One region of the Chromobacterium fluminis genome, then DNA from elsewhere that is predicted to be linked to it. Evidence: predicted binding sites of a transcription regulator. Region 1 holds the regulator's gene; each other region holds the start of a gene.
The links. The regulator FNR, encoded in region 1, switches genes on or off when oxygen is low (the NO sensors DNR and NnrR bind a similar motif). The targets are predictions, from matches to a motif close to TTGATNNNNATCAA.

Region 1 (9,987 bases):
GTCCATCCCGACCGCTACGCCAGCAGTTCCGACGCCGAAAAGCGCAGCGCGCTGATGCAGGCCACCCGGGTCAACGAAGCCTACCAAACGCTGAAGTCGCCGCTGAACCGCGCCCGCTACCTGCTGACGCTCTCCGGAGTCGACACTCAGGAAGACACCAACACCCAGATGCCGGCCGCCTTCCTGATGGCGCAGATGGAATGGCGCGAGAACATCGAAGATGCCCGCGCCGGCGGCGAACTCGAACGCTTGGAGATGCTGTCGCGCCAACTGCGGGACGAGAGCCGCGCGCATCAGGCCGAGCTGGAACAGGCGCTGGACCAGCGCGCCGACTTGGACGCCGCCGCGCTTCTAGTGCGAAAATTGCGGTTTTTGGAAAAACTGGACCAGGAAATCGGCGATGCCATCGAGGCACTGCTCGACTGAGCTCCCGGCCGCCGGCCCTTCCCCGTCGTGGGGATCGCGCTCCGGCCTGTCCTCCCTATCCGCCTCCGCCGCAGCAGGCGGCTTACCTCGAACTGATTTGAACTGAATATGGCCTTACTGCAAATCGCTGAACCCGGCCTCTCCGCCGCCCCTCACCAACACCGATTGGCGATCGGCATCGATCTGGGCACCACCAACTCGCTGGTGGCCTCGGTGCGCAGCGGATCCGCCGCCGTACTCAAGGACGAGCACGGCCGCAGCCTGCTGCCCTCGGTGGTGCGCTACGCCGACGAAGGCGCCGTCAGCGTCGGCTACGAAGCCCAGAAAGAACAGAACAAGGATCCGCACAACACCATCGTCTCGGTGAAACGCTTCATGGGCCGCGGCCTGGCCGACCTGCCGGACGTCCGCAACCTGCCCTACCGCTTCGTCGACGCGCCAGGCATGCTGCAACTGGTGACCCGCGGCGGCATCAAAAGTCCGGTTGAAATTTCCTCCGACATCCTGCGCACCCTGAAACAACGAGCCGAAGCCAGCCTGGGCGGCGAGCTGACCGGCGCCGTGATCACGGTGCCGGCCTATTTCGACGACGCCCAGCGCCAGGCCACCAAGGACGCCGCGCGCCTGGCCGGCTTGAACGTGCTGCGCCTGCTGAACGAGCCTACCGCCGCCGCCATCGCCTACGGGCTGGACAACGGCAGCGAAGGCATCTACGTCGTCTACGATCTAGGGGGAGGCACCTTCGACGTCTCCATTCTCAAACTCAGCCGCGGCGTGTTCGAAGTGCTGGCCACCAGCGGCGACTCCGCGCTGGGCGGCGACGACTTCGACCACCGCGTCTACTGCTGGATGCTTGAGCAGGCCGGCCTGTCCGGGCTGGGCGCTCAGGACACCCGGCTGCTGTTGACCCGCGCCCGCGAAGCCAAGGAAGCGCTGACCGAGCACGCGGAGACCCAGATCACCGCCCTGCTGTCCGACGGCCAGGCCCTGAACCTGACGCTGGACCAGGACACCTTACGCGGCATCACCAAGAACCTGGTGGACAAGACCCTGCTGCCCGTGCGCAAGGCGCTGCGCGACGCCGGCGTCGCCGCGGACGAGGTCCATGGCGTGGTAATGGTGGGCGGCGCCACCCGCATGCCGCAGGTGCAAAAAGCCGTCGGCGACTTCTTCCGCCAAGAACCGCTGACCAATCTGGACCCGGACAAGGTCGTCGCCTTGGGCGCGGCGATCCAGGCCAATGTGCTGGCCGGCAACAAGGGCGACGACGAGTGGCTGCTGCTGGACGTGATCCCGCTGTCGCTGGGCATCGAGACCATGGGCGGCCTGACCGAGAAGATCATCCCGCGCAACAGCACCATCCCGGTGGCCCGCGCGCAGGACTTCACCACCTTCAAGGACGGCCAGACCGCGATGTCCATCCACGTGCTGCAGGGCGAGCGCGAACTGGTGGCCGATTGCCGCTCGCTGGCCAAGTTCACCTTGAGCGGCATCCCGCCGATGGTGGCCGGCGCGGCCCGCATCCGCATCACCTTTCAGGTGGACGCCGACGGCCTGCTGGAAGTGTCCGCCCGCGAACAGACCAGCGGCGTGGAAGCCCGCATCGAGGTCAAGCCCTCCTACGGCCTCAGCGACGAGGAAATCAGCCGCATGCTGACCGAGTCCATGGCCCATGTGCATGAGGACATCGAGGCGCGCAAGCTGCGCGAAGCCGTCGTCGACGCCACCAGTCTCAGCGAAGCCTGTCGCGTCGCGCTAGCCAGCGACGGCGATCTGCTGGACGCCGATGAGCGCAACGCGGTGGAACAGGCGCTGGCCGCCGTGGACGCGGCCATCGCCGCGGCCCAGGCCGCCCGCCAGGTCAACGAGGCCTCCGGCCGTCTCAACCGCGCTACCGAAGAATTCGCCTCGCGCCGCATGGACCGCAATATCCGGCGCGCGCTCAAAGGCCACAACATTTCCGATTTGTAAGGATCCGCCATGCCGCGAATCATCGTACTGCCCCACGCCGACCTTTGCCCGGAAGGCGTGGTCATCGACAACGCCGAACCCGGCCAGAACATCTGCCAGGTGTTGCTGGACCACGACATCGAGATCGAGCACGCCTGCGAGATGTCCTGTGCCTGCACTACCTGCCATTGCATCGTCCGCGAAGGCGGCGACTCCCTGAACGAAGCCGACGAGCTGGAAGAAGACCTGCTGGACAAGGCCTGGGGACTGGAAGCCCAGTCCCGCCTGTCCTGCCAGGCGATTGTCGCCGATGAGGACTTGGTGATAGACATCCCACGGTACACCATCAACCACGCCCGCGAACACCACTAGGAACACGCCCTAAAATCCCTGTAGCCGCGTTGCGCCGCCTTGCCCTACCTCATGTACTGTCTGCGGCGGCGCGCCTTGCTACAGCCGCTGCGCTGGATTTTATGAACGGTTCCCCGCTCTGGAGACAAGAAGATGAAATGGACCGACGTGCTGGACATCGCCATCGAACTGGCGGAAGCCCATCCGGAAATCGACCCCAAGACCGTGCGCTTCGTCGATCTGCACAACTGGGTCGTCGAGCTGCCGGATTTTGACGACGACCACAGCCGCGGCGGCGAACGCGTGCTGGAGGCGATTCAACAAGCTTGGATCGACGAGGTGGAATAAGTCTCTCCGCCCCCCTGTTTCGGCAAGGCCGCGTTCCCTGACGCGGCCTTTTTGCCGTCTAGCGCCAAAAACCCGCAGCCGCCGCATAGGAAAAGCCGTACCGATGGCGGTATCATCGGACAAAGGCTGCGACAGCCCGCCGGCAGCCTCCTCTTTCGAAACGGAGCTCCCTGATGTTTACCCTCATCATCGGCAATAAAAACTACTCTTCTTGGTCCCTACGCCCCTGGCTGGTGCTAAAAATGCTGGACGAGCCGTTTGAAGAGCAGCAGATCGATCTCTACCTGTCCGACACCAAGGCCCGCATCCTCGCCGCCAATCCGGCCGGCAAGGTGCCGGTGCTGATAGATCGCAAATTGCGGATCTGGGATTCGCTGGCAATCTGCGAATACCTAGCCGAATGCTTTCCCGCCGCCACGCTGTGGCCGGACGACGCCGGACTGCGCGCAGTCGCCCGCTCCATCGTCGCCGAGATCCACTCCGGCTTCTCCGCCCTGCGCGAACACCTGGCGATGAATCTGACCTTGCGCCACATCAATTACCAAAGCACGCCGGCGGTGGAGTTCGACATCGCCCGCATCATCTCGCTATGGGAAGAGCATCTGCCGCGCCATCAGGCCGACGGCGAATTCATTTTTGGCGGCTTCAGCATCGCCGACGCCTTCTTCGCCCCCATCGCCACCCGCTTCCACACTTACAACGTCAAATTGCCGGAACAATCGCAAGCCTATGTCGACCATCTACTGGCTTTGCCGGCTATGCGGGAATGGTATGGCGCGGCCCAGGCGGAAGGTCAGCGCGCTTAATAGCGTCCGATGTCGCAATTAGAGTGGAAGGACGCGCCATAACTCATTAGAATGGCGCGTTTTTTTATCATTTTTACGCGTAGAAGGATAGTTTCATGACCACCCCGTTCATCATCGGCGTTGCAGGCGGCAGCGGCAGCGGTAAAACCACGGTGACCAATCAAGTGCTGGAAACCATTGGCTCCGAGATGGCGGCTGTGATCATTCAAGACTTTTACTACCGTGATCAGAGCCATCTGACCTTCGAACAACGCTTGGCCACCAACTACGACCACCCGCAGGCCTTTGACTGGCCGCTGCTGATCGAACACATCGATGACCTGCGCAACGGCCGCGCGATCGAAATGCCGGTCTACGACTTCGCCAACCACACCCGCGCCGAAGAAACCATCACCCTGCAGCCGGCGCCGGTCATTGTCATCGAGGGCTTATTCCCGCTGTACGACGCCGCGCTGCGCGACATGATGTCCTTAAAGATCTTCGTCGACACCGATTCCGACGTGCGCTTCATCCGCCGCCTCAAGCGCGACATCACCGAGCGCGGCCGCACCACCGATAGCGTAATCGAGCAATACCTGACCACGGTGCGCCCGATGCACAACCAGTTCATCGAGCCCACCAAGCGCTTCGCCGACGTGATCCTGCCTCACGGCGCCAATGATCCGGCGGTGGATATTATCACCACCAAGGTGGCCAGCCTGATGGTACGCAACTGATTCATGCGGCGGCGTCCGCGCCGCCGTCTTCCGCCCGCTCTTCGCAGCGGGATCCAAGCACAGGAGCACTCCATGCACACAATCAAACCGCGCAATCCGCACGCTTGCGCGCCCATCATGAAAAAAGGCGGCGCCCACGGGCGGAGCCGCTCCGGCCAGCGCCAGGCCGGACGCCAGGCCATGCTGGTCGAACTGGATCTTGATCTGGACTGGAACGAAGCGGACGCCTACCCGCCGCAGCCGCAAGCCGCTGCCGACGACGAGCCGGCGGTTTTTGGCGACGTGAATAACAAAGAGCCGCGCAATGCGCGGCTCTTTGTTATTCACGGGGCCCTGCCAGCGTTTAAACGTCGGACTTCAACTGCAGCAAATCCCAGCGATTGCCGTACAAATCCTCGAACACCACCACGGTGCCGTATTCCTCCTCGCGCGGCTGCTCGCTGAAGCTCACGCCCGCCGCGGCCATGCGGCGGTAATCGCGCCAGAAGTCGTCGGTATGCAGGAAGAAGCCGACGCGACCACCAGTTTGTACACCCACCACGGCCTGCTGCCTCGCATTGCTTGCCTTGGCCAGCAGCAACGCGCACTCGCTCGCCCCCGGCGGCGCCACGCGCACCCAGCGCTTGTCCTCGCCCTGACGCTCATCCTCCAGCAAGACAAAGCCCAGCTTGTCCACATACCAGGCGATGGCCTCGTCGTAATCCGCCACCACCAGGGCAACCGAACCCAAAAACTGTTTCATCTCACGCTCCAAACAAAAACGGCGTCCCCGAGGACGCCGTGACGCGCTTAGCCGCTCAGGCCAAGCCGACAACGCTTATTTGCCGATATGCGGCGCCAGCATGTGCAGCAGCTGCGCCAGCACCTTCGGGTTGGCGGCGACGATGTCGCCGGACTCCAGCCAGCCCTGCTCGCCGGACAAGTCGGTGACGATGCCGCCCGCTTCCTGCACGATCAGGCTGCCCGCAGCGATGTCCCAAGGCTTGAGGTTCAGCTCCCAGAAGCCTTCCACGCGGCCGCAGGCCACATTGCACAGGTCCAGCGAGGCCGCGCCTTCGCGACGCACGCCGGCGGTCTTGGCCAGCACATCCTTGAGCATGCCCAGGTATTGGTCGATATAGCTTTGGTCGGACACCGGGAAGCCGGTGGCGATCACGCATTCATTCATCATGAAGCGCTTGGACACGCGGATGCGGCGATCATTGAGGAAGGCGCCGACGCCGCGCGAGGCGGTGAACAGATCGTTGCGGTTGGGGTCGAAAACCACGGCTTGCTGCACCTGGCCCTTGTGCGCCAGCGCGATGGAAATCGCGTACTGCGGGTGGCCGTGCAGGAAGTTGGTAGTGCCGTCGATCGGATCGATGATCCACTCGTATTCCGACGAACCGATGCCTTTCGCGCCGGACTCTTCTGCTAGAATCGCGTGCTTGGGATAAGCTTCCAGAATGGAAGCGATGATGGACTCTTCCGCGGCGCGGTCGACTTCGGTCACGAAGTCATTGTGTTTCTTGCGCTCTACGCGCACCGCGTCGAGATTCAGCGACGCGCGCTGAATGACACTGCCGGCGCGGCGAGCGGCTTTCACCGCGACATTGAGCATCGGATGCATTGACGGCCTCTACACTTTCAACCATGACAGACGTCCGCCACATGACGCGACGTCTGCTAGTAACAATCTGGGTTAAGGAACAAGAAAAACCCGGCGCAATCGGGCAAGGCGGCATGCCTGCCCATCCGGCAAGCGCTGGCCTTGCGCGCAATAACGGCGCGCGGGCTTTTCGATAAGCCGGCTATTTTAATGTGAAACTGCTGATGAATAAACCCCAAGTACCTGATTTTCTGAAAAACATTCGCGTGGTGTTGGCTCGCCCCAACCATCCGGGCAATATCGGCTCCGCCGCCCGAGCGATGAAGACCATGGGCCTGAGCCGGCTCTATCTGGTTGAACCCAAAGTATTTCCCAGCGACGAAGCCAATACGCTGGCCTCCGGCGCGGTGGATCTTCTCGAACAGGCCACCGTGGTGCCCAGCCTCGCCGAGGCGCTGCAAGACGTCACCATCGCCTGCGCGTTGACCAGCCGCCGCCGCGAGCTGACCACCCCTCTGTCCACACCGCGTCAGACTACGCCGGAATTGGTGGCGCGCGCGCGCGCCGGCGAACAAGTGGCCCTGGTGTTCGGCAATGAAACCTTCGGCCTGTCGATCGAAGAAGTCGAGCAATGCAACCGTCTGGTCACCATCCCCGGCAACCCGGACTATTTCTCGCTGAATCTGGCGATGGCAGTGCAGGTGATGACCTACGAGCTGTTCAGCCACACCGGCGTGGACGTCGATTATCTGCGCGCCGACAGCGACGCGGCGGCGCTGGGCGAGGTGGAGGGCTTCTGCGGCCATCTGGAACAGACCATGGACAAGATAGGCTATTTCCGCCGCCGCAACAGCGAGCGGATGATGCGCCGGATGCGCACTCTGTTCAACCGCGCCGGCCTGCTGCGCGAGGAGATCGACATCCTGCGCGGCTTCCTCAAACAGGTGCAGCGCGCCGCCGACGGCGAAGTCCGCCGCGACGCGCCCGGACCGGATGGCGAATAAGCCGCCGTTCACCCTGCCCTACGCGCATCCGGCGGTGCGCGATCTGGCTTTTCTGCTCTCCGCGCCCTCCCCCTGGCGCAGCGGCGCGGACATCCCGCCACAACGGCTGCTGGGGGCAGACGGCCCGGCCTTGCTGCAAGCGCTGGACGCCGATCCGGCCGAGCTGCAGCACTGGCTGGCGCGCCAGCCCACCCGCCGTCTGGGCCATTACGCCGAGCGCTTGCTGTCCTTCTGGTTCCGCTTGGCGCCGCACATCGAACTGGTCGCCAGCAATCTGCCGGTGCGCGGTCCGGACGGCCGCACCGTCGGCGAATTCGACTTCCTTTTGCGCCTCGACGGCCAACCGCTGCATCTGGAAGCCGCCAGCAAGTTCTACCTGCAACTAGGCCGCAGCGCCGATACGCTGACCGGCCCCAGCCTGCGCGACGCCTGGGCGCTGAAAGCCCATAAGCTGCAGACCCAGCTGCGCCTGTCCCGCCATCCCGCGGCGCAAGCTGCGCTGCCGGCGGGCTTCGACGGCTGCGCTGTCGGCGCCCGGCTCAGCGGTTGGCTGTTCCACGCCCTGGACACCTCGCCGGAACCTCCGCCCGGCGCTCTGCCCCTCTACGGGCAATACTGGCCGCTGCGCGGCGACTGGCCTGCGTTGAACGCGGACTCCCGCTGGGCCTGGCTGCCCAGGCTCAGCTGGCTGGCGCCGGCGCGCCTCTCGCGGGAACACACCGCCGACGCGGCGGAACTGCGCGCGCGGCTGGAACAGGCCGAGGCGCCGCAGCTGCTGGCCGAACTGCAACCCGGCCCCGACGGCGACTGGCACGAAGTGGCGCGCGGCTTCGCCGTGCCGCCCGGATGGCCTCAAGAAGCGCCCTTGTCGCGGCTGCTGCGGCAAATCGCCGACTGCGCGCCGTCCCCATGAAAAAAGGCAAGCCCGATGGCTTGCCTAAGAACCTGTTTACAATCCGCTGCGCGTCGGCGATACGGCGTTGAAACCAGCTTCGAAATGCTCATGTACCACGTGTACATTCCGCTTTCTCAGCCGCTTTCGCCTTGTCTCGCCTTAGCTCGCAAGATCGTAAACACGCTCTTGCGTCTTTCACGACTCTGCCTAAGCGGCGGAATCAATGGCCGTTGGCGTGGGCGCAGCCGGAAATCAGCGCCTTCAACTCATCCACCATCACTAGCTGGATATGCTTATGGTCTACCGTGATCCAGCCTTGCTGCTGGAACTTGGACAGCGTGCGGCTGACGGTTTCCAGTTTCAACCCCAGGAAGCTGCCGATTTCCTCGCGGCTCATGCGCAGGATGAAATCATTGGCGGCGAAGCCCCGGGTGGACAGACGCTGGGACAAATTGAGCAAGAAAGCGGCTAGACGTTCTTCCGCCTTCATGTTGCCCAATAGCAACATTACATTTTGATCGCGAACGATCTCGCGGCTCATCAGTCGGTAGAAGTGGTGCTGCAAGGTGGGAATTTCGCGACCCAGGCTCTCCATGCGGCTGAACGGCAACTCGCACACCTCGCTGTCCTCCAGCGCGATGGCGTCGCAACCGTGAACATTGGCGGAAATGCCGTCCAAACCCATCAGTTCGCCGGACATGTGGAAGCCGGTCACCTGTTCGCGGCCGTCCTGGCTGGCCACGCTGGTCTTGAAGAAGCCGGTACGCACCGCGAACAGAGAGCGGAAGCCCTCGCCGCTTCGGAACAGGTATTCGCCGCGCTTCAAACGACGGCTCTGGCGGATCACCGCGTCAAGCTGGGTCAGCTCCTCGCGGTTGAGCCCCACAGGCAGACAGAGTTCCTTCAGGCTGCAGTTGGAGCAGGAGACCTTCAGGTTATGCAAAGAGATATGATTCTGATCGGACATGGCATGTTTAGTACAAGCTTGCGATGAAGCTTGACCCTTATCAAAGCGAAATTCGCAGGATTTCCGCAAATTTACCAGTCCACCAGAGGTTTTGCTATCCAAATACGACATGAAGACCACCCACCCATTTTCTCCTGCCCATTTTGAATTCGACCGCGCTCTGATTGAACGCCTCGACGGGACAGGTCCTAGATATACGTCATACCCGACAGCGGATCGCTTTACGCCGGGTTTTGCCGAAAGAGACTACATCCACTGGCTACGGCAGCGCAGCATCGGCGCCAACCGGAAACCTTTATCATTGTACGCTCATATACCTTTTTGCAACACTATCTGCTACTACTGCGGTTGCAACAAGATCATCACCAAGGACAGCGGCAAAGCCGACTTGTATCTGGACTACCTGGAAAAGGAAGTCCGGATGGTCGCCTCCTGTCTGGGCCGTCGAGAGCAGGTGATACAGCTGCATTTCGGCGGCGGCACCCCAACGTTCCTGTCCGACGCGCAACTGGAACGATTGATGACCTTGCTCAAGACTCATTTCGAGTTCTTGAAGGAGGGGGAGTATTCCATAGAAATAGACCCGCGCAAAGTCAGCGCGGCTACAATTTTCAAGCTGGCTGAATTCGGCTTCAACCGCATCAGCGTCGGCATCCAGGACTTCGAGCCCGCGGTGCAGCAGGCGGTGAACCGCGTGCAATCCGAGGAGGAAACGCTGGAGGTGATCCAGGCGGCGCGCGACGCCGGCTTCAAGTCCGTCAGCGTCGATCTGATCTACGGCCTGCCCTTGCAGAGCCGGGAATCGGTGCGCCGCACGCTGGACAAGGTGATCGCCATCGGTCCGGACCGGCTGGCGCTGTACAACTACGCCCATCTGCCCACCGTGTTCATGCCGCAGCGCCGCATCAACGAGGCCGATCTGCCGTCGCCGGAAAC
Region 2 (9,987 bases), on a different contig from region 1:
GCGCCATCGCCGCGGCTTCCTCGGCGTCGAAAGCGCCTTCCAGCAGTACGATGTCCTGTTGGACGCCGGCTTCGCGCAAGCGGACGGCGTCCTCGATATTGAGCAGGGCGAAACCGTCGGCGACATCGGCCAAGGCTTGGATCGCGTCCAGCAGTCCATGGCCGTAGGCATTGGCCTTGAGCACGGCGTATGCCTTGGATTGAGGGGCCTGGGCGCGGGAAAGCAGGTAGTTGTGGCGGATGGCGGCGCGGTGGATTTCCACCTGGATAGGGCGAGTCATGTCAAGAAAGTCTGCGTTGGAGGTGTGCTATTATAAGCCCCTGGTGATGTACCCCGATAACGCAGCCGCGCCAGGATCGTCCTGAACGGAGACATGGCGGCAAGCGGAATAAAATGGACACTCTGCAAATACTTCTCGATTTTTTCACTGGCTACGGCTACGTCGCCGTATTCACCGTGTTGCTGGTATGCGGTTTCGGCGTGCCGATCCCCGAAGACATTACCTTGGTGGCCGGAGGCATTATTTCCGGCCTAGGCTACACCAATGTGCATTGGATGTTTCTCGTCGGCATGGCCGGGGTGCTGGCCGGAGACGGCATCATGTTCACCGCCGGGCGCGTGTTCGGCAACCGGGTGCTGAAGTTCCGGCCCATCGCGCGCATCCTGACTCAGGAGCGTTTTGAAGCGGTGCAGGAAAAGTTCGAAAAGTACGGCAATTGGGTACTGTTCGTCGCCCGTTTCCTGCCGGGACTGCGCTCTCCCATCTTTATCACCGCCGGCATGACCCGCCGTATTTCCTACTGGCGCTTTCTGGTGATGGACGGCTTTGCCGCGCTGATCTCGGTGCCGGTGTGGGTGTATCTCGGCTATTACGGCGCCGCCAACCGCGAGTGGTTGATGACCATGGTGCACCGCGGGCAGGCCGGCATTCTGGCGGTGGTGGCCGCCTTGCTGCTGGGCGTGGCCTTCGTCTGGATGCGTCGCCGTCGTCAGCATCAGTGCGTGAAGAAATAAGCTCGCGCCATCCAATGAAAAAAGCTTCCCTGGGGAAGCTTTTTTTACGTCCTTGCGCAGCTGGGGTTCAACCCACTTGCAAGAGATCCACCTCGAACACCAGAGTGGCGTTGGGAGGAATCACGCCGCCGGCGCCGCGCGCGCCGTAGCCCAGCTCGGCCGGAATGGTCAGTTTGCGCTTGCCGCCCACTTTCATGCCGGCCACGCCTTGGTCCCAGCCCTTGATCACATAGCCGGCGCCCAACGGGAAGCTGAACGGCTGGAAGCGGTCCTTGCTGGAATCGAACTTGGTGCCGTCGGTCAGCCAGCCAGTGTAGTGCACGGTGACTTCCTGGCCGCTGACGGCTTCGGCGCCGTCGCCGATCGCCAGTTCTTCGATAATCAGTTCGCTCATGAGATGTCCTTTCGCGCAAGCGCGGGATGAGGCCCGGCCCGGCGGCGCGAAGCGCGGCGCGCGCCAAGGGCCGTGGCAATCGCGGGATTATAGCAGCCGGACGGCCAGCTTGTGTTTTGCGACGCGTGGCGTATAACGGTAAGGATGCGGGGGCTGCCTCGCATCGTATCCTTGAGGGGGATTTGTCATGGACGCGACTCACGATATCCCGCGCGATCGCCCGGTTGCGCGCAAGGTGGAAACCTCCCGGCCGTTGCAATGGCTGAAAAAAGGCTTCCGCGATTTTCAAAAAGCCCCGGCCGACTGCCTGTTTTACGGCGCGGTATTCGTGTTGATGGGGTATTTGCTGACCTTGTACTCCGAGCACTCTCCTGAACTGATTATCACCTTCGCCACCATTTTCCTGTTGGCCGGCCCCTTTTTGGCGATAGGCCTATACGACATCGCCAAGCAGATGGAGGCTTTCGACGGTCATGGGCGGGTCAAGCTGGCGCACAGCATGGCGGCCTGGCGCGTCAACTTGCCGGCTTTTACCTTGTACGCGGCCTTGCTGGCGGTGCTGGTGTTCGGTTGGTTCCGGGTGTCCTTGCTGATGTTCGCGCTGTTCTACGACACTGCCGCCTTGCCGTCCTTGAACGACATTGTGGCCAACGCCTTCAACCCGGACAATGTCGCCTTCCTGGTGGCCTACTTCGCGGTGGGCTTCCTGTTTGCCCAGGTGGTGTTCTCGGTTAGCGTGGTCTCCATTCCCTTGATGTTGGATAAGGAGGTGGACACCGTCACCGCGATGATCGCCAGCGTGCAGGCGGTGCTGAAGAATCTGCTGACGATGGGCATATGGGCGGCTATCATTGTGGCGCTGAGCGCGGTGGGCTTTGTGACTTATTTCCTGGGCCTGATCATCATCATGCCGGTTCTGGCGCTGGCCAGCTGGCATGCTTACCGCGATTTGATCACTTTCGAGAGATGACTGAATAGCTGATGACCCACTCCGTCGTGTTTCTTGACCGGGACAGCTTGCCTGTCCCGGTTCCGCTTTTGCCGTTCCCGTCCGAATATCACGAGTTCCCCTCCACCAGCGTCGAAGACGCGGCGATGAATTGCTCGGGGGCGGATATCGTCATCACCAACAAGGTGCCGTTGCGGCGGGAAACCCTGGAGCAACTGCCCGGGCTGAAGCTGGTGGCGGTGGCCGCCACCGGTTACAACCATGTCGATCTGGACGCTTGTCGCGAGCTGGGCATCGCCGTCTGCAACATCCGCCATTACGGCGACGACACCGTGGCCGAACACGCGCTGACCCTGATGCTGGCCCTGGCCAAGAACCTACCCGCCTATCAGCGCGACGTCGCCGCCGGGGTGTGGCAGCAATCGAGGCAGTTCTGCCATTTCGGCGCGCCGATCCGCGATTTGCGGGGCGCGACCTTGGGCATTGTCGGCGCGGGCGGCATTGGCCTGCGCCTGGCGGAGATGGCCGGCGCGATTGGCATGCAGGTGTTGTTCGTCGAGCGCAAAGGCGCCAAGGAGCTGCGTTCCGGGCATGTGGCTTTTGCCGAGGCCCTGGCGCAGGCCGATGTGATTTCGCTGCATTGTCCATTGACCGAGGACACCCGGGACTTGATCGCCCAGCCGGAACTGATTTTGATGAAGCCCGGCGCCTTGCTGATCAATACCGCGCGCGGCGGCCTGGTTAACGAGGAGGACCTGGTGGCCGCGCTGAAATATGGGCAACTGGGCGGCGCCGGTTTCGATGTGCTGAGCGAAGAACCGCCGGTTCATGGCAATCCTCTGTTGAAAACCCGCTTGCCCAATTTGATTGTCACCCCTCATGTGGGTTGGGCCAGCCGGCAGGCGATGGAGCGTCTGGCCGCACAGCTGGTGGACAATATCGCGGCCTTTGTCGCGGGCATAGAGCGCAATCGTTTGTTGTGAGGCGCGCCTATTTGAGGCTTCAAGCCGGCTAAGGCCGGCTTTTTTGATGATTCATCTTAAATATAATATTTATATAAATGATTTAATATTTTATTTGTTGTTAACTGTTAAAAAACTATTTGCATTTTGTTTATTGTGGGAATAGCATGAGGATGCTCTTCTGGCTTTGCCAGTACGAGCTGCCCCGCTTGATCGCCGTGGAGGGTTTCCCCCCACGGCTCTTTTTTTGCCTGTCGCCAGGCAATGCAAAACGCCCGGCGGAACCGGGCGTTGGTCATGGGAAGCGCTTGTCGGGCGTGCGGCGTCAGTCCGGGATGTCGTTGGGGTTGATGCGGAGTTGCCCCTCCGCCCCCATGCCCAACTTGCCGCGAATACAGCCGATGTAGCGATTCACGTCCGGGCCGCCGCCATGACGCTGAGCGTGCCAGATCATCTCGCCGAGACAATCCATCATCGCGTGCTGCGCCAGATGTTCGCTGCCGTGGCGCAGCGCCAGCTGTGCGTACAGCGAGCGGATGCCGAAGGGCTGGTCGATGGAGCGTTGTTCCTCAATAGCCACATGCAGGCCCAGGTGGAGGAAGGGATTGCTCTGGCCCATTTCCGGAGTCCACTCCTGTTCCATATACTGTTCCGGCCGATCCAGAATGGCGTGATACTCCGGGTGGTCTATAAGAATGGGGAGCACCATTTTTTCCAGATCGGACAAGTCCGTCCTGGATTTGGATTTCTGCCAGGTGTCGAAGAAGAAGCGCCGGGCGTCCTGCCGGCTGGGATTGAACAACATTCGGATAGTGCCTGAGTGGATTCTCGGGAGCGCTCATTATACGAGACGGAGGTGGCCATGACCACGCTTTACGACTTCACCGCCGCGCGCATAGACGGCAGCGAACAGCCGCTGTCGGCCTACACCGGCCAAGTGACGTTGGTGGTGAATACCGCCAGCGAGTGCGGCTACACCCGGCAGTACGCCGGCTTGCAGGACTTGCAGCAAGGCTTGGGCGGCCGCGGACTGGCTGTGCTGGGATTCCCTTGCAATCAGTTCGGCGGCCAGGAGCCGGGCGACGAGGCCGAGATCGAGCGTTTTTGCCGGACGCGCTTCGAGGTGGATTTCCCCATGTTCGCGAAGGTGGAGGTCAACGGGCCGCGGGCTCATCCGCTGTGGCGCTGGCTGACTCAGGCTGACTCCACCCATCCGCACCCGGTGAAGTGGAACTTCACCAAATTCCTGATTGATGCCAAGGGAAGGGTGGTAAAGCGTTACGAGCCGGCGGTGGAGCCGCACGAATTGCTGGAGGATATCGAGGCCTTGCTGCCGCGAGGCGGCTGAGAACCTGTTTACGATCTGCTGCGCGTCGGCGATACGGCGTTGAAAACGGCTTCGAAATGCTCATGTACCGTGTGTACACTCCGCTTTCTCAGCTGTTTTAGCCTTGTCTCACCTTAGCTCGCGAGATCGTAAACACGTTCTGAGAGACTTTGAACCGGCGCTGATGCCCGCTGCTTGCGGCGGGCATGGGAGGCGATCAGCGGCGGCGGAAAATCACGTCCCACACGCCGTGGCCCAGCTTGATGCCGCGGGCCTCGAACTTAGTCAGCGGACGGTAGTCCGGACGAGGCGCGTAGCCATCGGCGGTATTGGCCAGCTGCGGCTGGCTGCTGAACACGTCCATGATTTGCATGGCGTAGTCTTCCCAGTCGGTGGCGGCGTGCAGGTAGCCGCCCGGCTTGAGCTTGGTGATCAGCTTCTCCACCAGCGGCGCCTGGATCAAGCGCCGCTTGTTGTGGCGTTTCTTGTGCCAGGGGTCGGGGAAGAAAATATGCACGCCGTCCAGGCTGCCGTCGGCCAGCATGTGATCCAGCACTTCCACCGCGTCGTGGCGGATGATGCGCAGATTGTTCAATTCCTTTTCCGCGATCAGCTTGCACAGATTGCCGACGCCGGGAGAGTGCACCTCCACGCCCAGGTAGTCTTGACCCGGATTGGCGGCGGCGATTTCGGCGGTGGCGCCGCCCATGCCGAAGCCGATCTCCAGAATTTTGGGCGCGGCGCGGCCGAAGGCCTGCTCCAGATCGATGCGCTCGGGGCGGTATTCGATGCCCCAGCGCGGCATGCCTTCGTCCATCGCGCGTTGCTGGCCGGGAGACAGATGGCCTTGGCGCAGCACGAAGCTGCGGATGGCGCGTTGAAATGCCGGATTTTCCATAGAGAAGCCTGCTGAAAACTCAAAAAAACCGCGATGTTACCGAATCTTGGCCGCCGAGGCGAGCGCGACGGCGATGCGTTCCGGCGCTTGGGCCAGCGCCGCCAGGTAGACGGCGGTGTCGGGCCAGCGGAGTTCCGGCAGCAATTCCCGGCGCAAACGCCGGTTGTCCAACTGCCTGGACTCCATCATATAAGACCATAGACCAGCGGAGACCCGGGCGCGGACTTCCTCGCGCGGCAGCAAGGGCGGCAAGGCCAGGCCAAGCGTGGCGGCGAGCCGGCGATACCACTCGCTGATCGGCAGCGGCTGATCGTCGCTGACGTTGTAGACGCGCGGACCGCCGCGACATTGCCGCAATGCGGCCACGCAGGCGGCGGCAAGGTCGTCGGCGTGGATGTGATTGCTCCAGCTGTCCTCTTCCGGGCGAATCAGCGGCGTTTGCGAGGCGAAGCGGCTCAGCGGCAGGCGGTTGTCGGCGTAGATGCCCGGCGCGCGCAACACGGTCAGTTGACTGCCGTGGGCTGCGGCAAAGCTTCGCAATTGGGTTTCGGCGTCCAAGCGGCGCAAGGCGCGGTCGTTGTGCGGGCGGAGACGGGCGCCTTCGTCCAGCAAAGCCCCGTCGGCGTTGCCGTACACGCCGCTGGTGCTGATATAGACTAGACGCTGTGGTATCCTGCAACCTTTTGCCAACGCAGACAACAACTTGCGCATGCGCAAGTCCTTGCGGCCGGTTTCCTGGGGGGGAGCGGTCAGCAGCAGATCGTCGGCAAGGCCGGCCAATCGGCGCAGAGTGACGGGGTCGTCCAGATCGCCCCGGATGGGCGTGACGCCCTGGCGGCGCAGCGCTTCGGCGCTCGCGCTCGAGCGGCATAGCGCCAGCACTCGCCAGCGGCGGGTCAGTTCCGGCAAAGCGCGGCGCGCGACATCGCCGGCGCCGATGATCATCAAGGTTCGCATGATGTGCATTTTAGCCAGATATTGAGTAGAGGAAACAGATGACAGCGCAGGTGAAAGTGCTCCCCAGCGGGCATACATTTGGCGTCGAGCCGCATGAAACCGTATTGGAAGCGGCGTTGCGTCAGGGAGTGGGCCTGCCCTACGGCTGCCGCGACGGCGCGTGCGGCGCCTGCAAAGGCAAGGTAGTGGAAGGCGAAGTGAGTCAGGATGGTTTCCAGGAGAAAGCCTTGACCGAGGCCGAACGCGCCCAGGGCCTGGCGCTGTTCTGTTGTTCCCGTCCTCAGGGCGACATCACCATCGAGGCTCGCGAAGTGGCCGGAGCCGGCGATATCCAGATCAAGACCTTGCCGTGCCGTGTAGAGAAAATCGAAAAAATCCACGACGTGGCGGTGCTCAAGCTCAAGCTGCCGGTATCGGAGCGCTTGCAGTTCAAGGCTGGTCAATACATTGACATCCTGATGAAGGACGGCAAGAAGCGAAGCTTCTCCATCGCCAATGCGCCGCATGACGACGATTTTCTAGAGCTGCATATCCGTCATCAGCCCGGCGGCTCGTTCTCCGACTATGTGTTCAGCCAGATGAAGGAGCGCGAGATCATGCGCTTCAAGGGGCCCTTGGGCTCCTTCTTCCTGCGCGAGGATTCCGACAAGCCTATCCTCTTCGTGGCCAGCGGCACCGGTTTCGCGCCGGTCAAGGGCATTATCGAGCACGCGATCCACAGCGGCATCCAGCGCGAGATGGTGTTCTACTGGGGCGCGCGGACCAAGGCCGACCTCTATATGGCGGAGCTGGCCGGCGTTTGGCAGGCGCAGAATCCCAACATCACCTTCATACCGGTATTGTCCGACGCGCTGCCGACAGACGACTGGGCGGGTCGCACAGGCTTTGTTCATCAGGCGGTGCTGGAGGATTTCGAAAATCTGTCCGGCTATCAGGTTTACGCTTGCGGCGCGCCGCTGATGGTGGAGGCCGCGCACGGTAGCTTCACGCGCGAGCGCGGCTTGCCGGAGGACGAATTCTTCTCAGACGCGTTCTTCCTGTCCAAGGATATGGGCGGCAGCAAGTGAGCGCATCGGCGCGACATGAATGACGTGCGCCGATTTTTGAGACGGAACTGATCCGAACTGTATCGCTTTGCGAGCAACTGTAATGATATAAGTTGCTGATTTTTAGGAAATGAGCCCCTGGCGAGAGCCAGGGGCTTTTTATTTGCCTTGCATCAAATTTGCAGGTCATGCCATTTGATTTGGGTCAATGGGTGGACGCCCCAACTGGCTAAGATGAGGGTCAAGAAACCTATATGGGGCGTGGCCCCGGAAAAGGAGTGGCGATGGAACTTCTGACTCTGCTTCTCTCCGACGATGTCGGCATTTTAAGCTTGGTGACCATTGTGGTGACCACCTTGGTGGTGCTAGGCGCTCTGGTGGCGATTTTCAAGAACGTGAAAAAGCCAGAGTAAGCGCCTGAGCAAAAAGCATGTATTTATCCTCTTGATGTGTGTGTTGGTGGATGCGGTGGTGGGCCGCATCCACTTTTTTTTGCGCCTTGATCTTGATCCCGCTCTCTTTCATCGCTTAATTGACGCGCGATGCGCGCTTATCCTGAATTTCTCCTTGCCGGAATATCCCCTTCTTGAATCTTCGCCCGCAAAGTTCCACGCATTCAATAATTAATAGTTAGTTAAAAGAAAAGTAAGTAAATATTTTGTGCGCTGCACATTTTATTATTTTGTCATTCTTGTGGGGGGGTTCTATAAAGCTTTTGTTCTATTGCCATTGTGGGTGAGATAGAGCAGGGGTGAGCTATTTGACGCAGGTCAAACGGATGTTCGACTGTTCTGGCGATCACTAAATCCGAGGTATACCATTGTCTCAGATGATAAGAATTTAATTATATAACAACAGATTTGCAGGTTAATGTACTCTCACGGAGAACGAAAATGTCTACGGAAACTGAAACCCAAGGCGGCGGCGCTCCCAAGCTCAAGCTTGGCGCGCTGACCGCTCTGGTGGTGGGCTCCATGATCGGCGGCGGCATCTTCTCGCTGCCTCAGAACATGGCGGCGGGGGCCGGAGCCGGCGCTATCTTGATCGGTTGGGTAATTACCTTCTTCGGGATGTTGACTCTGGCATTCGCTTTCCAGATGCTGGCCAACCGCAAACCGGAAGTTGAAGGCGGCGTTTATGGCTACGCCAAGGCGGGTTTTGGCAACTACATGGGCTTCAACTCGGCCTGGGGTTACTGGATTTCGGCCTGGATCGGCAACGTATCCTACTTTGTGGTGATGTTCTCGGCGCTGGCCTTCTGGTTCCCAGTGTTCGGCGAGGGCAATACCGCCACCGCCATCGTCTGCGCATCCATCCTGCTGTGGGCCTTGCACTTTCTGGTGCTGCGCGGCGTGCACGGCGCGGCCTTCATCAACACCATCACCACCGTGGCCAAATTGGTGCCGTTGGCGCTGTTCATCCTGCTAGTCGTCTTCGCCTTCAAAGTAGATACCTTTAACCTGGATTTCTGGGGCTCGGCCAAACTCGGCTCGGTTGTCGACCAAGTCAAGAGCACCATGTTGGTGACGGTATGGGTGTTCATCGGGATCGAAGGCGCGTCGATGTTCTCCAGTCGTGCGGAAAACATGAAAGAAGTGGGCAAGGCCACTGTGATTGGCTTCCTGTTGACCATCGCCTTGCTGGTTGCGGTGTCGGTGCTGTCGTTGGGCGTAATGACCCAGGCTGAACTGGCCGCGCTGAAAAATCCGTCCACCGCTTATGTGTTGGAAAAAGCCATCGGGCCCTGGGGCGCCAACCTGATGAACGCCGGCCTGGTGATCTCTGTGGGCGGCGCGTTGCTGGCCTGGACGCTGCTGGCTTCCGAAGCGCCCTACCTGGCGGGCAAGGACGGCGTGATGCCCAAGGTATTCGGCACCACTAACGCCAATGGCTCTCCGGCCGCCTCGCTGTGGCTGACCAACGGTCTGATCCAACTGTTCCTGATCATCACTCTGTTCAGTTCCGCGGGTTACCTGGCGCTGCTGTCGCTGGCCACCTCGATGATTCTGATTCCTTACCTGTTGTGCTCCGGTTACGCCTTGCTGGTTGCCAAGCGCGGCGAAGGCTACGCCCAGGGCGAGTCCAGCGGCAAAGAGTTCGGTATCGCCACGATCGCGTCGGTCTACGGCGTTTGGCTGATCTACGCCGCCGGCCTGAAGTATCTGTTCCTGTCGATGGTGCTGTACGCCCCGGGTCTGCTGTTCTACCTGTGGGCTCGCAAGGAACGCGGCGAGAAAGCGTTCACCGGTCCCGAGGCGGTACTGGCTGCGCTGATCGTGGTGGCGGGTTTGTTCGCCGGCTACGAGTTGCTCACCGGAGCGCTGACGCTCTAAGTCGGATGTTGAAGTAAGAAGATTACCGGAGGCGCGCGAGATCCACGGGCCTCCACCAGCTCCCCCAATATCATTAAGGAGTTTGTCATGACCAAGTTTGGTGTTCA
Region 3 (9,987 bases), on a different contig from region 1:
CCTGCGCTTCGGCTTCGCCCTCCAGCCGCAGCGGCAGGTCGGCGCCGTCGGCGCCCACCAGACCCAGGGCCAGCGGGATGTGGAAGGGCTGCTTCTGCTCCTGGCCCGGGGTGGCCGGGCAGGATTGGCGCACGTTCAGAGTGTAGCTGCGCGCCACGCTGTCGTAGCGGCCGCTGACGCTGAGCACCGGGGTGCCGGCCTGGCTGTACCACAAGCCGAACTGGCCCAGGTCCACGTCGTTGGCGTCGGCCATCGCCGCGCGGAAGTCGTCGCAAGTCACCGCCTGGCCGTCATGGCGTTTGAAATAGAGATCCATGCCCTTGCGGAAACCGGCTTCGCCCAGCAGGGTGTGATACATGCGCACCACTTCCGCGCCTTTTTCATACACCGTCATGGTGTAGAAATTGTTCATCTCGATATAGCTGTCCGGGCGGATGGGGTGAGAAGTGGGGCCCGCGTCCTCCGGAAACTGGTGAGCGCGCAGGCCCTTGACGTCCTCGATTCGCTTGACCGCGCGGCTGCTCATGTCGGCGCCGAACTCCTGGTCGCGGAACACGGTCAGCCCTTCTTTCAGCGACAGCTGGAACCAGTCTCGGCAGGTAACGCGGTTGCCGGTCCAGTTGTGGAAGTATTCATGGCCGATCACCCGCTCCACACCCTGGAAGTCGGCGTCGGTGGCGGTGTCCTTGCGCGCCAGCACGTACTTGGTGTTAAAGACGTTAAGGCCCTTGTTCTCCATCGCGCCCATATTGAAGTCGCCGACGGCGACGATCATATAGATGTCCAGGTCGTATTCCAGGCCGAAACGTTGCTCATCCCACTTCATCGAGTGCTTCAAAGACTCCATCGCGTGCTGGGTCTTGTCCTGATCGGCAGGCTCGGTCCAAATCTCCAGCGCCACTTCGCGGCCGCGCATGGTGACGAACCTGTCCTTCAGCGCCGTCAGTTTGCCGGCCACCAAGGCGAACAGATAAGACGGCTTCTTGTACGGATCCACCCATTTCACCCAGTGGCGCTTCTTGTCCACCATGCCCTCGCCCACCTTGTTGCCGTTGGAGAGCAGCACCGGGAATTTGTGCTTGTCCGCCATGATGGTGGTGGTGAACTTGGCCATCACGTCGGGACGGTCCAGGTAATAGGTGATTTTGCGGAAGCCTTCCGGCTCGCACTGAGTGAACAGATTGCCGTTGGACGCGTACAAGCCCATCAGGCTGGTATTGGCCGCCGGATCGATCTCGGTTTCCACTTCCAGGATGAAGCTGTCCGGCACGCCGCGCACGGTCAGTTGATCGTCGGCCAGCGCGTAGCCGCCTTCGCCCAGGCGTTCGCCGTCCAGCGTCACCGCCACCAGCGCGGCGCTGCCGTCCAGCACCAGATCGTCCCGGTGCGCGGCCTTGTCGTTGCGGGTCACCACCAAGCGCGCGTGCACGCGGGTGGCGTCGTCTTCGATGTCGAAGCTCAGATCGACCCGGTCAATCAGAAAAGCGGGGGCTGCGTAGTCGTTGCGGTACTTGACTTGCGGCTGTTGAGCCATGTCTACGTCTCCTTCGATGCCGGCTGCGCCGGTCTTGGCTGGAGGGGAACGGCGCCGGGGCGCGGCGCCGGCCCGATGAATGTTAGCGGCGCAGCCACCGGGCGCCGTCGTCCTGCAACAGCAGGCGGCAGGCGTCGGCAGGCGCGGCTTGCAGCTCTACTTCCGCGCTGATCAGCTCATCGCGGCGGAAGCAGTGCAGTTTCAGCTTAGCGCCCGGCTGGTAACGCGCCAGCGCCTTGTCCAAATCCACCGCCTTGAGCTTGTCTATGGCCACGATCACATCGCCGCCGGACAGCCCGGCGCGCTGCGCCGCGCCGCCGTCGTAGACGTTGATCACGCGCACGCCCTGGGCCTCGGCCACCGCCTTGACGCCCAGGCTGGCCGGAGCCGGCTTGCCGCTCAGCGCCAGGCCGCCGCGATCGCCGGCGTTGGCCGCCGGCTCAAAGCGCAGTTCCACGCCCTGGGCAGCCAGCAGCTCGGCCAGCGGCAAGGGCTCGACGCCGCGCAACGCTCGGTCGAAGAAGGCTTTGAGGTCCAGGCCGGTGGCGGCCTGCGCCAGGCTTTCCCACTCGTCCTCGGCCAGGCCTTTGCCGTCGTCCAGCCATTTGCGCCACAGCGCGCGCATCACGTCGTCCAGCGACTGACGGCCCTGGCTGTCGCGGCGTATGGTCAAGTCCAGCGCCAACGCGGCCAACGCGCCCTTGGTGTAATAGCTGACGATGCTGTTGGGGCTGTTTTCGTCTTGCCGGTAGTACTTGGTCCAGGCTTCGAAGCTGGATTGCTCCAGCGTCTGCTTCAAGCGGCCGGCGCCGCGCTCCACGCCGCTGATGGTTTCCGCCAGCAGGCCCAGATAGCGCTTCTCGTCTATCAGGCCGCAGCGCACCAGGCTCAGGTCGTCGTAATAGGAGGTGATGCCCTCAAAGGCCCACAGCAAACGGGTGTAGCCTTCCTGATTCAGGTCGTAGGGCGTGAACGCCGCCGGCTTCATCCGCTTGACGTTCCAGCTGTGGAAATATTCGTGGCTGATCAGGCCCAACAGTTTCAGATAGCCGTCGCTAATCTCCTCGACGCCCTGTTGCGGCAAGTCGTCGCGGTTGGCCACCAGCGCGGTGGAGGCGCGATGCTCCAGGCCGCCGTAGACGTCTTTGCCGACGAAAAGCATGAACACGTAGCGTTCGAACGGGGCCGGCTCGCCAAACAACTTGATCTGGTATTCGCAAATTTTCTTGGCGTCGCGCGCCAAGCGCTTGAGGTCGGCGCGGAAACGACCGGAGACGACGAATTCGTGCGGTACGCCGCAGGCTTTGAAGCTGACGCGTTCGAAAGCGCCCAGTTCCACCGGATGGTCGATCAACTCGTCGTAGGAAGCCGCCTGATAGCCGCCGAAGCCGGTTTTCTTGTCCGCGCCGCGCGCCGGCAAGCTGGTCGCCACTTTCCAGTCGGCGTAGGCCTTGCCTTCCGGCGGCAGGATGTCCACCGAGCAGGCCTCGTTTTCATAGCCGTCAGCCGCCAGGAAAACGCTGGTGCCGTTATAGAAGCCTCGCTGCGCGTCCAGATACGCTCCGCGCACGGAGAGATCAAACGCATAAACTTTATAGCGCAGAACCAGCGAGCCCTTGACCGGCGCGGCTTGCCAGCTGTTTTTTGTCAACTGGACCAGCTGCACCGCTTTTCCCGCGGATTCCGCGCGAATTTCCACAATATGCTTGGAGAACTCCCGGATCATGTAACTACCCGGAATCCAAGCCGGCAACGAGAAAATCTGGCCGTTCTTAGCGGGTTTGGGAACGGTCAGGACGACCTCGAAAAGATGCGCCTCCGGGGCGCATGGACATAGGGTGTAGCGGACGGAAACGGTCATGATCTGCCTGCAATCGTTGCAAAACCTTCTGATTTTAGCACTTGCCGCGGGTAAACGCTGCGTTTTATGACATCTTGATCCAGGTCAAGAAGGCTGGGCCGCCAGACAATACAATCTCGCCAGTGGCAACAGTATTTGCAAGAACTGTCACGCTCGCTTGAGACATAAATAAAGACAAATGGGAAAGCGACATCCCCCGGCCGTCCAAACTGGCCCGATATGGGTAATTGATTTAGAATGCCGGGTTAACTAAATGGGGAAATTGCGCTGTCGCAATACGGGATGAACTGCTAATACAGACATCAGTACCGCTGCGACCCGGGTCAAGCGCTTGATTTTAATAAAAGTCGATTTCCCTGCGGCTTCGTCTGGATACAGTCACATCGGTACAGATTGGGACAGTCGCCCGGACTTCAAGCCGTCGATTAGATATGTCACGTTCTGAGTTAGCAACCTTGGAGAAAAACCTAAATGGAAACGCAATCCACTTATAACTATAAGGTGGTGCGCCAATTTGCCATCATGACCGTCGTGTGGGGCATTGTCGGCATGTTGGTGGGCGTCATCATTGCGGCCCAACTGGTCTGGCCCGATTTGAACTTCGGCCCCTGGTTCCACTTCGGCCGCCTGCGCCCGCTGCACACCAATGCGGTCATCTTCGCCTTCGGCGGCTGCGGTTTGTTCGCCACTTCCTACTACGTAGTGCAGCGTACCTGTAACGTCCGGCTGATCTCCGACAAGCTCGCCGCCTTCACCTTCTGGGGCTGGCAGCTGGTGATCGTGCTGGCCGCCATCACCTTGCCGCTGGGCCTGACCACCAGCAAGGAATACGCGGAGCTGGAATGGCCAATCAAACTGCTGATCGCGGTGATCTGGATTGTTTACGCCATCGTTTTCTTCGGCACCATCGCCATCCGCAAGGTCAAGCACATTTACGTGGCCAACTGGTTCTACGGCGCCTTCATCCTGGCCGTGGCCCTGCTGCACATCGTCAACTCCGCCTTCGTGCCGGTGTCGCTGTGGAAATCCTACTCCGCCTACTCCGGCGCCGTGGACGCCATGGTGCAATGGTGGTACGGCCATAACGCCGTGGGCTTCTTCCTGACCGCCGCCTTCCTCGGCATGATGTACTACTTCATCCCGAAACAGGCAGGCCGTCCGGTTTACTCCTACCGCCTGTCCGTGGTGCACTTCTGGGCGCTGATCTTCACCTATATGTGGGCGGGCCCTCACCACCTGCACTACACCAGCCTGCCGGACTGGACCCAATCCGTAGGCATGGTGTTCTCCCTGGTACTGCTGGCTCCGAGCTGGGGCGGCATGATCAACGGCATCATGACCCTGTCGGGCGCCTGGCATAAGCTGCGCACCGACCCGGTGCTGAAATTCCTGGTGGTGTCGCTGTCCTTCTACGGCATGTCCACCTTCGAAGGCCCGATGATGTCGATCAAGACCGTCAACGCCTTGTCCCACTACACCGACTGGACCATCGGCCACGTGCACTCCGGCGCGCTGGGCTGGGTGGGCTTCATCACCATCGGTTCCATGTACTACCTGATTCCTCGCCTGTTCGGCCGCGAATCCATGTTCAGCCTGAAGCTGGTTGAAGCCCATTTCTGGCTCGCCACCGTCGGCGTGGTGCTGTACATCGCCGCATTGTGGATCTCCGGCGTGACCCAGGGCCTGATGTGGCGCGCGCTGAACCCGGACGGCACCCTGACCTACGCCTTCGTAGAAGCGGTCAAGGCCACCTATCCGTACCACTTCGTGCGTCTGCTCGGCGGCTTCCTGTACCTGCTCGGCATGTTCCTGATGGCCTACAACACCTTCCGCACCGTAACCGCGGGCCGGGCCGTAGACGCCAAGATCCCGGCCATCACCGCCCACGCTCATTGAGGCGCAAGGAAACATCATGGATAAGATACAAAAACTGATCGAAGAACACGTCGGCTATCTGATCGTGTTCACCCTGCTGGTCGTCAGCGTGGCCGGCCTGGTGGAAATCCTGCCGCTGGCCTTCCAGAAATCGACCACCCAGCCGGTGGCCGGCGTCAAGCCCTACACCGCCGTGCAGCTGGCCGGCCGCGACATCTACATCCGCGAAGGCTGCCACACCTGCCACACGCAGATGATCCGTCCGTTCCGCGCGGAAACCGAACGCTACGGCCATTACTCCGTGGCCGGCGAATCGGTGTACGACCACCCCTTCCTGTGGGGCTCCAAGCGCACGGGTCCGGACCTGGCCCGCGTGGGCGCCCGCTACTCCGACGAATGGCATCGCGTGCACCTGATCAACCCGCGCGACGTGGTTCCCGAGTCCAATATGCCGGCCTTCCCATGGCTGGCCAAGAATCTGGCCGACGCCGACATCGTGCCGACCAAGATGAAGGCGCTGCGCCTGGTGGGCGTCCCCTATACCGACAAAGACATCGCCGAGGCCAAGGCCCAGGTGGAAGGCAAGTCGGAAATGGACGTGCTGGTCGCTTACCTGCAAGGCTTGGGCCTTGCCTTGAAGAACGTTCGTTAAGCCATGGACTGGGTAACCATCGGACGCTCGCTGTTCACGGTAGTGTGCTTTGCATTCTTCATCGTGGTGCTGGGCATCGCCTACAGCAAGCGCTCCAAGAACCGGTATGAGGACGCGGCCAACCTGCCCTTCCTCGACGACGACAAGGTGCAGGAAGCGGAACAAGACCAAGCTTCCAACGGAGCAAAAAAATGAGTGATTTCGTGAGCGAATTCTGGAACATCTGGATCACCGCGATCGTGCTGGGCGGCCTCGTCTGGCTGACCTATCTGGTGTTTTCACAATCCAAGATCAAGGTGCAAAAGGGCGAACAGGTTGAGATCACCGGCCACGTATGGGACGGCGACCTTTCCGAGTACAACCACCCGCTGCCGCGCTGGTGGATGTTGATGTTCTACGTGACCCTGGCCTTCGCCGTGGTCTACCTGATCCTGTACCCTGGCCTGGGCACCTGGAAAGGCGTGTTCGGCTGGACTTCGGTAGACCAGTACAAGAAGGAGCGCGCGCAGGCGGAAGCCAAGTATCAGCCGCTGTACGACCAATTCCTGAAACAGGACGTCAAGGCCGTGGCCGCCGACCCCAAAGCTCAGGAAATGGGCAAGCGTCTGTTCCAGACCTACTGCGTGCAGTGCCACGGTTCCGACGCCCGCGGCGCCAAGGGCTTCCCCAACCTGACCGACAACAAGTGGCTGTGGGGCGGCGACATCAAGACCATCCACACCACCATCTCCGAAGGCCGTCATGGCCAGATGCCGGCCTGGGGCGCGGCGTTCGGCGAGGAAAAGGTCAAGGACGTCGCCAACTACGTGCTGTCGCTGTCCAAACGCAAGCATGACGCCGAGCGCGCGGCTCGCGGCAAGGAAACCTTCGCCACCGTCTGTATCGCCTGCCATGGTCCGGACGGCAAGGGCAACCAGCAGTTGGGCGCGCCCAACCTGACCGACAACAACTGGTTGTACGGCGGCAGCGAGAAAACCATCATCGAAACCATCACCAACGGCCGCAACAACCAGATGCCGGCCTGGAAAGACTTCCTGGGTGAAGGCAAAGTACACTTGTTGACCGCTTACGTCTGGGGCTTGTCCAACAACCCCAAAGCGCCGCAATAAACCGGTACTGATCTACTGCCCGCTAATGCGGGCAGTATTCTTTCGCGAGGATGTTATATGATTTCATATAACATCTCCGCCCCGACGCAGCCGCGCATTTCGCCAAGCCCATACCCCCATGGCCTTGGCCAAATCCGCAGAGAAGGAAACGCCCATGTCCGATTCGCTCAAGGAAATTCCGATCAAGGTAGAACCGCCGCGCCAAGCCGGCTCGCAGCCCGACGCCACCGAGACCGTTTCTCTGTACGAGTCGCAAACCAAGATCTATCCGCGCGCCGTCAAAGGCCTGTTCAACAATCTGCGCGTGCTCTTCGTCGTCGGCACCCAGTTGGTCTTCCTCGGCCTGCCCTGGCTGAACTGGAATGGACGCCAGGCGCTGCATTTCGACCTGATCGAACGCAAGTTCTATCTGTTCAGCCTCACCATCTGGCCGCAGGACTTCGTTTATCTGGCCGCGCTGCTGATGTGCTGCGCCTTCGCCTTGTTCACCTGGACCACCATCGCCGGCCGGTTATGGTGCGGCTACTCCTGTCCGCAAACGGTTTACACCGAAATCATGCTGTGGATAGAACAATGGGTGGAGGGAGACCGCGGCAAGCGCATCAAGCTGGACAAGGCGCCGATGAGCGCGCGCAAGTTTCGCCTCAAATTCACCAAGCACGGCCTGATGATCCTGTTCTCGCTGTGGACGGGCTTCACGCTGGTAGGCTACTTCACGCCGATCCGCGATCTGGTCGCCGCCGCGCCCCGCTTCGACTACGGGCCGTGGGAAACCTTCTGGATGTTCTTCTACGCCGGCTTCACCTATCTGCTGGCCGGCTTCATGCGCGAACAGGTCTGCAAATACATGTGCCCGTACGCGCGCTTCCAGAGCGTGATGTTCGACGCCGACACCCTGATCATTTCCTACGACGAGAAGCGCGGCGAGCCGCGCGGCGCGCGCAAGAAAGGCAGCGACCCCAAGGAGCAAGGTCTGGGCGCCTGCATCAACTGCAGCATCTGCGTTCAAGTCTGCCCGGTGGGCATCGACATCCGCAACGGCCTGCAATACGAGTGCATCGGCTGCGCCGCCTGCATCGACGCCTGCGACGAAGTGATGGACAAAATGGCCTATCCGCGCGGCCTGATACGCTACACCACGGAAAATGCGCTGGAAGGCAAATACCCTGAGAAAGCCATCGCCTCCCGGCTCAAGCGCCCCCGCGTGATACTGTATACGCTGGTGCTCGCCGTCGTCATCGCCACCGCCATCGGCTCCATGTGGATGCGCAAGCCGTTCAAAGTGGATGTGATCCGCGACCGCGCCTCGCTGGTGCGAGAAACCGACGCCGGCTGGCTGGAAAACACCTATATCATTAAAATTATCAATACTACGGAACAGAATCAGCATTTCAGGATCACAGCATCGGGCTTGCCCGGCCTGAAAGTTCAGGCCGACCGCGGCGATATCGCCGTTGCCGCCACCGGCAACACCGACGTCACCGTCCACGTGCAGGCCGATCCGCAGTACGCGACCAAAGGCAGCCATGAAATCCGCTTCCTGATCCAGTCCATCAACCACCCTTCCCTGCAAGTGGAAGAGAAGTCCAGCTTCATCGGAGAGTAATACATGCAGCATACCGCCCCCGCTCCGCGCCCCTGGTACCGCGAGCCCTGGCCCTGGATTCTGTTCGGCCTGCCGCTGGTGTCCGTCATCGTCGGCGTGATGTTCCTCGCCACCGCGATCCGCACCGACGACGGCCTGGTCACCGACGACTACTACAAAAAGGGCAAGGCCATCAATATGGAGCTGCGCCGCGACAAGCAAGCCTTCAATATGGGCTTGAGCGCGCAGCTGATGGTGGGCACGGATCAACGCACGCTGCGGCTGATCACCACCAGCAAGGTGCCACTGCCCTCCGTCATCACCATGCGCATGGTTCATCCGGCGCAGGACGACTTCGACCAACAGGTGGAAATGCGCCAGGCCGGCCCCAATCTCTACCAGGCCGTGCTGCCGGCGGTGCCGGTCAAGGCCAATCACTGGTACATCCTGCTGGAAGACCAGGCCAAGCAATGGCGGCTGCAGGGCGAATGGAAACCGGCCGAAGGCCAGACCATCTCCCTCGGCCACCAAAACCTGGAGCCGGCGGACTGATGATGAAACGACTGACCCGCTCCCTATGCGCATTGGCTCTTGGCCTGGCTTTGAGCGCCGCCCACGCCGGCGGTTTCGTGCCGGCCTATCTGACCGGCAATATCGCGCCGCAACAGAGCGCCACGCTGTCCCAGGCCAAGGACGTGCTCGTCAAGGTGCGCCTATTGGATCAAAGCCGCCAGGATGCGCCCCCGCAACTGCTGGCCGAACAGATTCTGGAAAAACCACGCAGCATTCCGGCGGACTTCTCTCTGTGTTACGACAAGCAGGCGATCAAACCCGATGGCCGCTATGTGGTGGAAGGTCAGATCTTCGTGAACGGCGAATTACGCTACAACAGCAGCCGCCAGACCGAGGTGCTGCGAGCCGGCGCCGACGAACATCCGCAGCTGAGGCTGGACACCGTCGGCGGCAACTGAGCCGCCCTCCCCTCCAGGCCCTGCTTCCCGCAGGGCTTTTTCTTTGCCCGCCCCCCAACGCCGATTGAGTGTTGCTGTTTTGCCTCAGCATCGGCGCGTAGAGACGCAAACCGTCCCTCAAGCTCCCATCCGGCGGCAAACACGCATAAACCCTTCTCCCAACGGGATTTTCGACAATAGCCCAAATACGAAGCCGCACTGCACCCATGTCATTTTGCTTACAAATAAATATGACAAATGGAGACAGTTAGTGACGCATTTACTCTATTAATTACGATTGTATGGCAGTAAAGATTAAAAAATTTTCACATCCAAACATTTCCTAGTTATTATCAAAAATTGCCTACAAAATCCAAGGCAAGTAAAAACTACAACAACACCTCACTCGTTCTTGCTCGTT

Region 2: HA052_RS13530 (DUF3149 domain-containing protein) is a predicted target of FNR. The motif match lies at 7,743-7,756, and genes of this name have one in related genera.
Region 3: ccoN (cytochrome-c oxidase, cbb3-type subunit I) is a predicted target of FNR. The motif match lies at 3,727-3,740, and genes of this name have one in related genera.

The regions. Positions count from the first base shown of each region.
Region 1 covers NZ_JAAOMA010000018.1:15,217-25,203, forward strand. Annotated here, with positions in the region: gene hscB (Fe-S protein assembly co-chaperone HscB) at 1-426, shown strand, start outside; gene hscA (Fe-S protein assembly chaperone HscA) at 535-2,397, shown strand; gene fdx (ISC system 2Fe-2S type ferredoxin) at 2,407-2,748, shown strand; gene iscX (Fe-S cluster assembly protein IscX) at 2,881-3,075, shown strand; gene HA052_RS13805 (glutathione S-transferase family protein) at 3,249-3,881, shown strand; gene udk (uridine kinase) at 3,977-4,597, shown strand; gene HA052_RS13815 (VOC family protein) at 4,941-5,339, opposite strand; gene HA052_RS13820 (inositol monophosphatase family protein) at 5,415-6,206, opposite strand; gene HA052_RS13825 (RNA methyltransferase) at 6,410-7,189, shown strand; gene HA052_RS13830 (DUF1853 family protein) at 7,179-8,102, shown strand; gene fnr (fumarate/nitrate reduction transcriptional regulator Fnr) at 8,305-9,051, opposite strand; gene hemN (oxygen-independent coproporphyrinogen III oxidase) at 9,161-9,987, shown strand, end outside.
Region 2 covers NZ_JAAOMA010000017.1:79,376-89,362, reverse strand. Annotated here, with positions in the region: gene alr (alanine racemase) at 1-280, opposite strand, end outside; gene HA052_RS13575 (DedA family protein) at 394-1,014, shown strand; gene HA052_RS13570 (FKBP-type peptidyl-prolyl cis-trans isomerase) at 1,082-1,408, opposite strand; gene HA052_RS13565 (DUF2189 domain-containing protein) at 1,596-2,378, shown strand; gene HA052_RS13560 (D-2-hydroxyacid dehydrogenase) at 2,390-3,340, shown strand; gene HA052_RS13555 (DUF1841 family protein) at 3,645-4,124, opposite strand; gene HA052_RS13550 (glutathione peroxidase) at 4,182-4,667, shown strand; gene trmB (tRNA (guanosine(46)-N7)-methyltransferase TrmB) at 4,864-5,544, opposite strand; gene HA052_RS13540 (NAD-dependent epimerase/dehydratase family protein) at 5,581-6,501, opposite strand; gene HA052_RS13535 (CDP-6-deoxy-delta-3,4-glucoseen reductase) at 6,540-7,568, shown strand; gene HA052_RS13530 (DUF3149 domain-containing protein) at 7,832-7,960, shown strand; gene arcD (arginine-ornithine antiporter) at 8,441-9,880, shown strand; gene HA052_RS13520 (arginine deiminase) at 9,968-9,987, shown strand, end outside.
Region 3 covers NZ_JAAOMA010000002.1:190,678-200,664, reverse strand. Annotated here, with positions in the region: gene pepN (aminopeptidase N) at 1-1,534, opposite strand, end outside; gene HA052_RS02380 (M61 family metallopeptidase) at 1,617-3,395, opposite strand; gene ccoN (cytochrome-c oxidase, cbb3-type subunit I) at 3,867-5,291, shown strand; gene ccoO (cytochrome-c oxidase, cbb3-type subunit II) at 5,308-5,922, shown strand; gene HA052_RS02365 (cbb3-type cytochrome oxidase subunit 3) at 5,926-6,117, shown strand; gene ccoP (cytochrome-c oxidase, cbb3-type subunit III) at 6,114-7,031, shown strand; gene ccoG (cytochrome c oxidase accessory protein CcoG) at 7,186-8,637, shown strand; gene HA052_RS02350 (FixH family protein) at 8,641-9,168, shown strand; gene HA052_RS02345 (YbaY family lipoprotein) at 9,171-9,587, shown strand.